2 linked regions of the Symmachiella dynata genome follow. Each later gene encodes a partner of the first gene's protein in a complex. Links are inferred from orthologs where the notes say so. Each region holds a gene or a part of one and is shown in the gene's direction. Other genes may lie near its edges.

Region 1 (3,481 bases):
GACAGCTATTGGGCGATGGCGTTTTTCCCTCAGCCGTTGGCGCGCGATGTGATCTATGTTGCTCCCGGGAATGGAAGCGCAACAGGCGATGCGGTCTTTTCCGGCATGCGGGTCACGTTTCCGCATTGGTCGCCGACCGAAGAAAAACTTTCGGTGTGGTTCACGTACACACCGACGTATCGCTCGTTGCTCACAGAGTTTCTCAGGTGGGGACTGCAACAGGGCGATCCGGCAGCGATTTTTGATGTTGAAACTGGCGACATCGAGTGGATGACGGTCAATGCTGCTGAGAAAGCACAGGTGGGACACTATCACCTGTTGCAAAAAAATTATGACGAAGCACTGAAGTGGTACGAACAAGCGGCGGCGGAACTTCCTCCTGAAATTCCGCCCGAATCGGACTCGATGTTTCGGCCGTTTGTTGGACTACAGAATTTTGCGTTCTTTCATTACTACTGTCTCGACAAATTGGGCCGCACCGAGGAGGCGGCGGCGAAGTTGGCGGATTTTGAACGCACGTTTTTCCCGCCCCCTGCTGAAATCTCTGCAACAGCAACGCCCGAAGAGCAGCAACTGGTGGCGGATCAAAATCAGTGGTTGGAGGAACAGACGTCGATGCCGCGCTTGCTGCGCAATTTGTACATCGCCGAAGTCTTCTTGAGTCTAGAGGCCGCTGCTGACGCCGAAACGTTTTTCCGCGCCGCTCTGGAAACTGCTCCGCACAAAAATGCCGGGCTGGCCGATGCGATCGTGCTGTCGCAAATCTTGCTGGTGCGTCAAAAGACGGCGGAGTATGCTGACTTTGCCACAAACACCTTAGCTCCGCTGGTCCAACAGACGTTCCATTTTGAACAGTATGGCCCCGCGGCCGAAGACCGTGCCCTGATGCTATTGCCGGAGCATCTCGCGGTGACATCGCTCGTGCCGATGTTCTCTACTGAGTTTGTCGCAGGGCTGACCGCTGAACAGGTGGGCGCGCTCGTGCCCCAATGGGAAACGCTTCGCGAACAGTCTGATCACGACACGGCAAAAATGGGGTGCGACTTATTTCTAAAAGCGGCCTATCAACGATTGGACCGCCCCGCGGATCAGCGGCGCGTCGAACAGGATCTTGCGAAGAATCCCCAGCGGGAGAAATTGCTCCCCGAAGGTGGGATTGATGAACTCGTAAGCGAGTTCCGCAAAGTGATCGCTAGGCAAACCCCTTAAAATGTGTTGCGATGTTGCGTTTAGCGATGACTTCTATTGATTCGTGCTTTGACGCCTCTTGGTTTCGCGCGGCTCGGCGGGAGCCTCGCCCTCCCTGGACGTTCGATTTGATCGTGGACACGGGTGATTGACGGGTTGGTCTGGGTGGTTTAGATTGAGCTATCAGAATCACTCTATCCCTTTCTCGATGTTTTCACGGTGACGCTATGCTGGCCAAACGGATTATTCCCTGTCTCGACGTGCATGGCGGACGCGTGGTCAAAGGGACCAACTTTGTCAATCTGCGCGATGCGGGCGATCCTGTTGCCGTAGCGGCGCGGTATGAAGAGGAGGGGGCCGACGAGTTGGTGTTTTTGGATATCACCGCCAGCCACGAGGAACGCGATATTCTGGTCGATATCGTACAGCGGACTGCGGAGGTGATTTTCATGCCGTTGACCGTCGGCGGCGGAATTCGCAATTTGGACGACATTCGCACGCTGCTCAATGCGGGATGTGATAAAGTTTCGATCAATTCCATGGCGGTCAAAGATCCGGAATTCATTCGCCAAGCAGCTCGGCGATTCGGCAGCCAGTGCATTGTGGTGAACATTGATCCCAAGCGAGTCGATCGGGAGGGTGAGGAGTTTTGGGAAGTGTTCATCAACGGCGGACGCGTACCAACCGGCTTGCAGGCGGTCGAATGGGCGCGTGAAGTCGAGGCGCTTGGGGCGGGGGAAATCGTGTTGACGTCGATGGATGCCGACGGAACCAAGGATGGCTACGACTTGCCGATCACCCGAGCCGTAGCTGAAGCAGTGAAGATTCCGATTGTTGCCAGTGGGGGCGCGGGTTGTCCTGAACATCTTTTTCGTGCGGTAACCGACGGCAAAGCAGATGCGGCATTGGCGGCCAGTATCTTTCACTATGGGGAATATTCGATTCCGGAAACCAAGGCCTATTTGGCCGAACGTGGTGTTATTGTGCGGCCCAATCCGGTTTTGCCGGGTTAGAATCGCATCGCGAGCTGCCATTTGAGGCTGCGTGTCGGCGAGAAATCGTGGTCCTGGGAAATTCGCGCTAGCGAATCGCCGCTTGTGCACGTTAGAATATGAAGACCCGGTGTGCCCTGCCGGTTTCGTGGGCGCAGGTGCGGCGGGATGTTGTGTTTTTGAGTGATTTCGCAGTTGATTCGGAGCAAAGTTGATGGCGACCGCTACTGAAGCTACCACAGATTCATCAGATCCGGCGATGCCTTCGGTCACCGGTCCTGCCGGCGATTTAGAAGTCAATAAGCTTTTTCGTCAGTTGATCAAATTTGAGGGGTCGGACTTGCACCTCAAGGTGGGCAAGCCGCCGATCTTGCGGATCAAGGGAACGCTCCGCGAATTGCAGATGGACATTCTGACGAAGGAGAAGATGGAGCAACTCTGCTTCGCCATGATGGACGATCGGGCCAAGCGGATTTTCGACGTCGACGGCGGTGCGGACTTTGCCCATATCGTGGAATACGAAGGGGAAGACTGGCGTTTCCGTGTGAACCTGTTTATTCAAATGGGTCATGTGGGCATGGTTTCGCGGAAAGTCGAGCGGTTTATTCCCAACTTCGCGGGCTTGAACCTGCCCCCGATTATGGAAAAGCTGTGTCAATACGACCAAGGCATGGTGCTGCTGGCCGGTGTGACGGGAAGTGGCAAAAGTACGACGATCGCCTCGATGTTGGACTGGATCAACGAGCGGAAACGCAAACACATTTTAACGATCGAAGACCCGATCGAATTTGTGTATACGGAAAATAAAAGTTTGATCAACCAGCGCGAAGTGGGGATCGACGTCAAGGACTTTGAGATCGCCATGAAACATGCTGTCCGGCAAGATCCGGACATCATGCTAGTGGGCGAAATGCGGGACAAGGAAACTTTCTCGACCGCTATGCACGCGGCCGAAACGGGTCACTTGGTCTTTGGAACCATCCACGCCTCGACCGCTCCCAGTACCATTGGCCGGATTTTGGATCTATTTCCACAGGACATGCATACGGCCTTGCGTAGTAGTATGGGGTTCAACCTCAACGCGATCGTCGCTCAGAAGTTATTGCCGACCATTCGCGAGAATCCCAAGCGAGTCCCGACTGTGGAAATCATGACCATGAATCCCACAATTCGCAAATTGGTGATCGAAGAGATGGATGAAAAGCTGCCCGATGCCATCATCATCGGCCGTCAAGAAGGCATGCAGACCTTCAACGACAGTTTGAAATATTTCATCGACCATGAATTCATCAGCCGTGCCA
Region 2 (3,392 bases), 2.8 Mb from region 1 along the record:
CTGCCGCGGACGCGTGGCCTTGTTGCTCAATATTGCGCTGCTGGAAGACGGCATTCGCATGTTGGAAAAACACCCCGGTTATACGGCGAACTTCCACAAACAGGAATGGTTGGACGAAGCCGAAGAACTCACCGAATTGCAGACCATCGAAATCAAAAACCGTCACAAACCGTTTAGCGTCTATATGCATTGGCTCAACGGCGATGCTGGTCGCGAAGTATTGTTCGTCGAAGGCCAACACGGCAACAAAATGGTTGTACATGCCGGCGGCAACGGGCTGAAAAGCAAGCTCACCTTGTCCATCGCCCCCGACAGTTCCATCGCCATGGGCGAATCCCGCCATCCGATCACGCAAGCCGGACTGCTGAACCTCGCCAAAACCATGGCCAAGTTTCGCCGCCGCGATTTGGCACACGGCGACAGCGTCGAATGCTGCATGGGGCAAGAACAACTGTTCAACGAACGTCCCTGTTACAGTTTCACGCTGAATTTCCAAGACGAAGAGATCGAAGCGGACTACCGCAAATCGGTGGTTCTCATCGACAAGGAATGGTCTATCCCCGTGCTCGTTCAAAACTTTGGATGGTACGACACCGAAGATGAAGAGATGGCTAAGCTGACCCCCGAACAGTTGGACGAAGAAACCTTCTTAGAATACTACGCCTTTTCGAATATTAATTTTGAGACCGAATTGCGGAGCGATGATTTCGAAAAGGACAGCCCCAAGTACCGCTTTTAAGGTGAGCGGTGAACCTTGGTTCGCCGTTTGTTGTCACTACAATTGAATTCGGTCGATCTACTGGTTGGCGGGCCCTCACCCCCGGCCCCTCTCCCAGAGCAATCAATTGCATCTACGAGATAAGTAATCAAGCAAGTGTTCGGATGGTATAGAGTTCGGGGTAGCCGCGATTGCGGCAGCAATCGGGGCGGGCGCAGCCCGCACGAAGCCGCAATTCCCGCGCTCTGAAACGAGCAAAATCTTATCGGCAGGGACAGCTGAAACTGCTGCTTCTTGTGCCTACGGCACACCGATTGCCGTTGGCAATCGCTGCCACCCGATGATTGGTTCCCCTTGTATAGATGCAATTTGTTGCAGAGGGAGAGGGGAGGAATTTGGCGAACGGCGAGTTTATGCTCGCCGTTTTTTCGTAGACCATTCCGTCTGATTTGATTTCTCAATCCACACGCCGCCGGTTCACTCGCCTTGCTGTCGGCATTCCGCTAAAATCCCGACATGATTACCATCGTAGACTACGGAATGGGCAACCTGCGGAGCGTGCAAAAGGCGTGTGAGCGCGTGGGGATTGATGCGCGCGTCTCATCGGACCGCGGCGAAATTGCTTTGGCGGAAAAACTGATTCTGCCGGGAGTCGGCGCTTTTCGCGATGCGATTGCCGAACTGCACAAACAGGAATTGGTCGAGCCGATTCTGGCCCACATTGCCGCCGACCGCCCTTTTCTGGGGATTTGCCTGGGACTGCAGATGCTGCTGGAGGTCAGCCACGAGGATGGCCGCTACGACGGATTGGCCGTCATCCCCGGCGAAGTGGTCCGCTTTCCCGATTTTGACGACCTCAAAGTTCCCCACATGGGATGGAATCGGCTGAAGGTCTCCGGCGAGCAGCCGCTGTTGGCGGGGATCCCCGACGATGCCTATTTCTACTTCGTGCACAGCTACTATGTCGCCCCGCAGGACAAATCGGTTGTGGCCGCCACGAGCGACTATGGGATCGACTTTGTCTCAATGATCGCACGGGGCAACATGTTCGCCACGCAATTCCACCCCGAGAAAAGTCAAAAGGTCGGATTGCGATTGCTGAAAAATTTCGCCGAACTCTAAACGCCCGCGTGGCCGCTTTGGTTTGGTACTCCTCGACTTGCTTTTGAAAATAATTGCTCATGGAATTGCTCCCCGCGATTGACCTGCGTGACGGAAAATGTGTCCGCCTGCGACAAGGTGATTACGACCAAGAAACGATCTTTGGCGATAATCCAGCCGAGATGGCTGCGCGTTGGGAAAGCGAAGGAGCCAGCCGGTTGCATCTGGTCGACTTGGACGGTGCCAAAGTCGGTCGGCCGGTGAACCTCGATGCCGTGCGGGCGATTGTCGAGCGGGTCAGTATTCCCTGCCAACTTGGCGGCGGGATCCGCGACGAAGCGTCGATCCAATTGTTGCTCGACGATGTCGGCATTCAGCGGGTGATTGTCGGCACACAGGCGCTGAAGCACCCCGACTGGTTTCGCGAAATGGCGGAAAAATATCCCGGTCGGCTGATTTTGGGCGTCGATGCCCGCGACGGCATGGTCGCCACCGAAGGCTGGCTGGAAGTTTCCAAAACTTCGGCCATCGAGCTAACACAACAATACGCCGGGCTAGACCTGGCAGCGGTGATTTACACCAACATCGCCAACGACGGCATGATGGCCGGCATCGATGACGGCACACTGCGGGACTTTGCCGAATTGGCAAAGACCGGCATCCCCGTCATTGCCTCGGGCGGCGTGACGACACTCAAAGACATCGAAGCTTTGCTAGAAGTCGAGCGACAACATCCCGGCTTAAACGGAGCGATCATCGGCCGCGCGCTGTACGAGGGAACAATTCAACTCCCCGAAGCCGTAGCCCTGGTCCAAAAATAAAGCTCCCCACAAACACAGGGGTGGCAGCGATTGCGAAGCAATCGGTGTGCTACAATCACAAGAAGCCGCAATTCGGTGCTCCTTGGTCTGTCAAACTCCCCTGTAAAATCACGCTGAAATCGCGGCTTCTTGCGGGCTGCGCCCGCCCCGATAGCGGAGCTATCGCGGCCACCCTGGGGATTTCTGTTCTATTCGTCGATCAGCATACCGATGCGCGATTGAATCTCACCCGGAACCGAATAGGGGAGTTCCGCGGGCAGTAAAGACTGCACTGATGCGGCATCGTTATTAGCGACTGCAGTTTCGAGTTTATGGGCCAACTCCGTGACATCGCTGATACGTTGAATCCATTCGTGGACATATTTCTCAATGGCAGCCTCGGACAGTCCAATTTGAATCGACCGATGTTCCAATCGTTCCAGCCGGATATCGCGTTCCGGATCCCACTGAATTCGCACGGGGGAATTTTCTTTGCGGAGAGTCCATTGTTCCTCGGTTTCGTCGTGGGCAGCATCGAAATGGCTTAGGCAGCTATTGTGAAGCGCCCATTCGAATCCTGCTCGCGAAATATCTATCGCCAAGACGCTCTCCTGCCCCGGTTTTCTTCCCCAACCGCAACGGTACATCATCCACAGAAACGACGGTTTGATCCACGTCATCCGCGACATCTTAAACGGCGCAACGAACGTTTGGGCACGCAATGCCCGCGTTGCGATGTGCGGTGAATACGCTTGGTAGACACGTATTGTGTG

Evidence for each region.
Region 2: the proteins of hisF (region 1) and hisH are in contact, whole or in part, in a crystal structure (PDB 6RU0), measured with the Thermotoga maritima proteins. The link is inferred for Symmachiella dynata from one-to-one orthologs. Residues at the interface, in WP_004080486.1 of Thermotoga maritima: Met1, Leu2, Ala3, Arg5, Ser40, Glu41, Asp45, Glu46, Ala70, Glu71, Ile73, Asp74, Ile75, Pro76, Phe77, Asp98, Lys99, Ser122, Gln123, Glu161, Thr195, Leu196, Asn247, Arg249, Glu251; in WP_004080484.1 of Thermotoga maritima: Asn15, Arg18, Arg22, Arg117, Leu118, Pro119, His120, Met121, Gly122, Trp123, Asn124, Asn134, Gly135, Tyr136, Tyr138, Val140, Tyr158, Glu180, Lys181, Ser182, Ser183, Lys184, Ile185.

Annotation. Positions count from the first base shown.
Region 1 is NZ_CP036276.1:1,776,921-1,780,401, forward strand. The notes cover bases 441-3,308. They hold hisF (imidazole glycerol phosphate synthase subunit HisF), read left to right. Parts: upstream 441-1,415; coding sequence 1,416-2,201; downstream 2,202-3,308. Other genes in these bases: Mal52_RS06845 (TolB family protein), read left to right, coding at 441-1,209; Mal52_RS06855 (type IV pilus twitching motility protein PilT), read left to right, coding at 2,440-3,308. In the rest of the region: more of Mal52_RS06845, read left to right, coding at 1-440; more of Mal52_RS06855, read left to right, coding at 3,309-3,481.
Region 2 is NZ_CP036276.1:4,559,385-4,562,776, reverse strand. The notes cover bases 259-3,037. They hold hisH (imidazole glycerol phosphate synthase subunit HisH), read left to right. Parts: upstream 259-1,234; coding sequence 1,235-1,840; downstream 1,841-3,037. Other genes in these bases: Mal52_RS17210 (DUF4291 domain-containing protein), read right to left, coding at 2,829-3,037; hisA (1-(5-phosphoribosyl)-5-[(5-phosphoribosylamino)methylideneamino]imidazole-4-carboxamide isomerase), read left to right, coding at 1,900-2,640; Mal52_RS17225 (DUF1571 domain-containing protein), read left to right, coding at 259-739. Also shown: more of Mal52_RS17225, read left to right, coding at 1-258; more of Mal52_RS17210, read right to left, coding at 3,038-3,392. UniProt on the Escherichia coli protein: IGPS catalyzes the conversion of PRFAR and glutamine to IGP, AICAR and glutamate. The HisH subunit catalyzes the hydrolysis of glutamine to glutamate and ammonia as part of the synthesis of IGP and AICAR.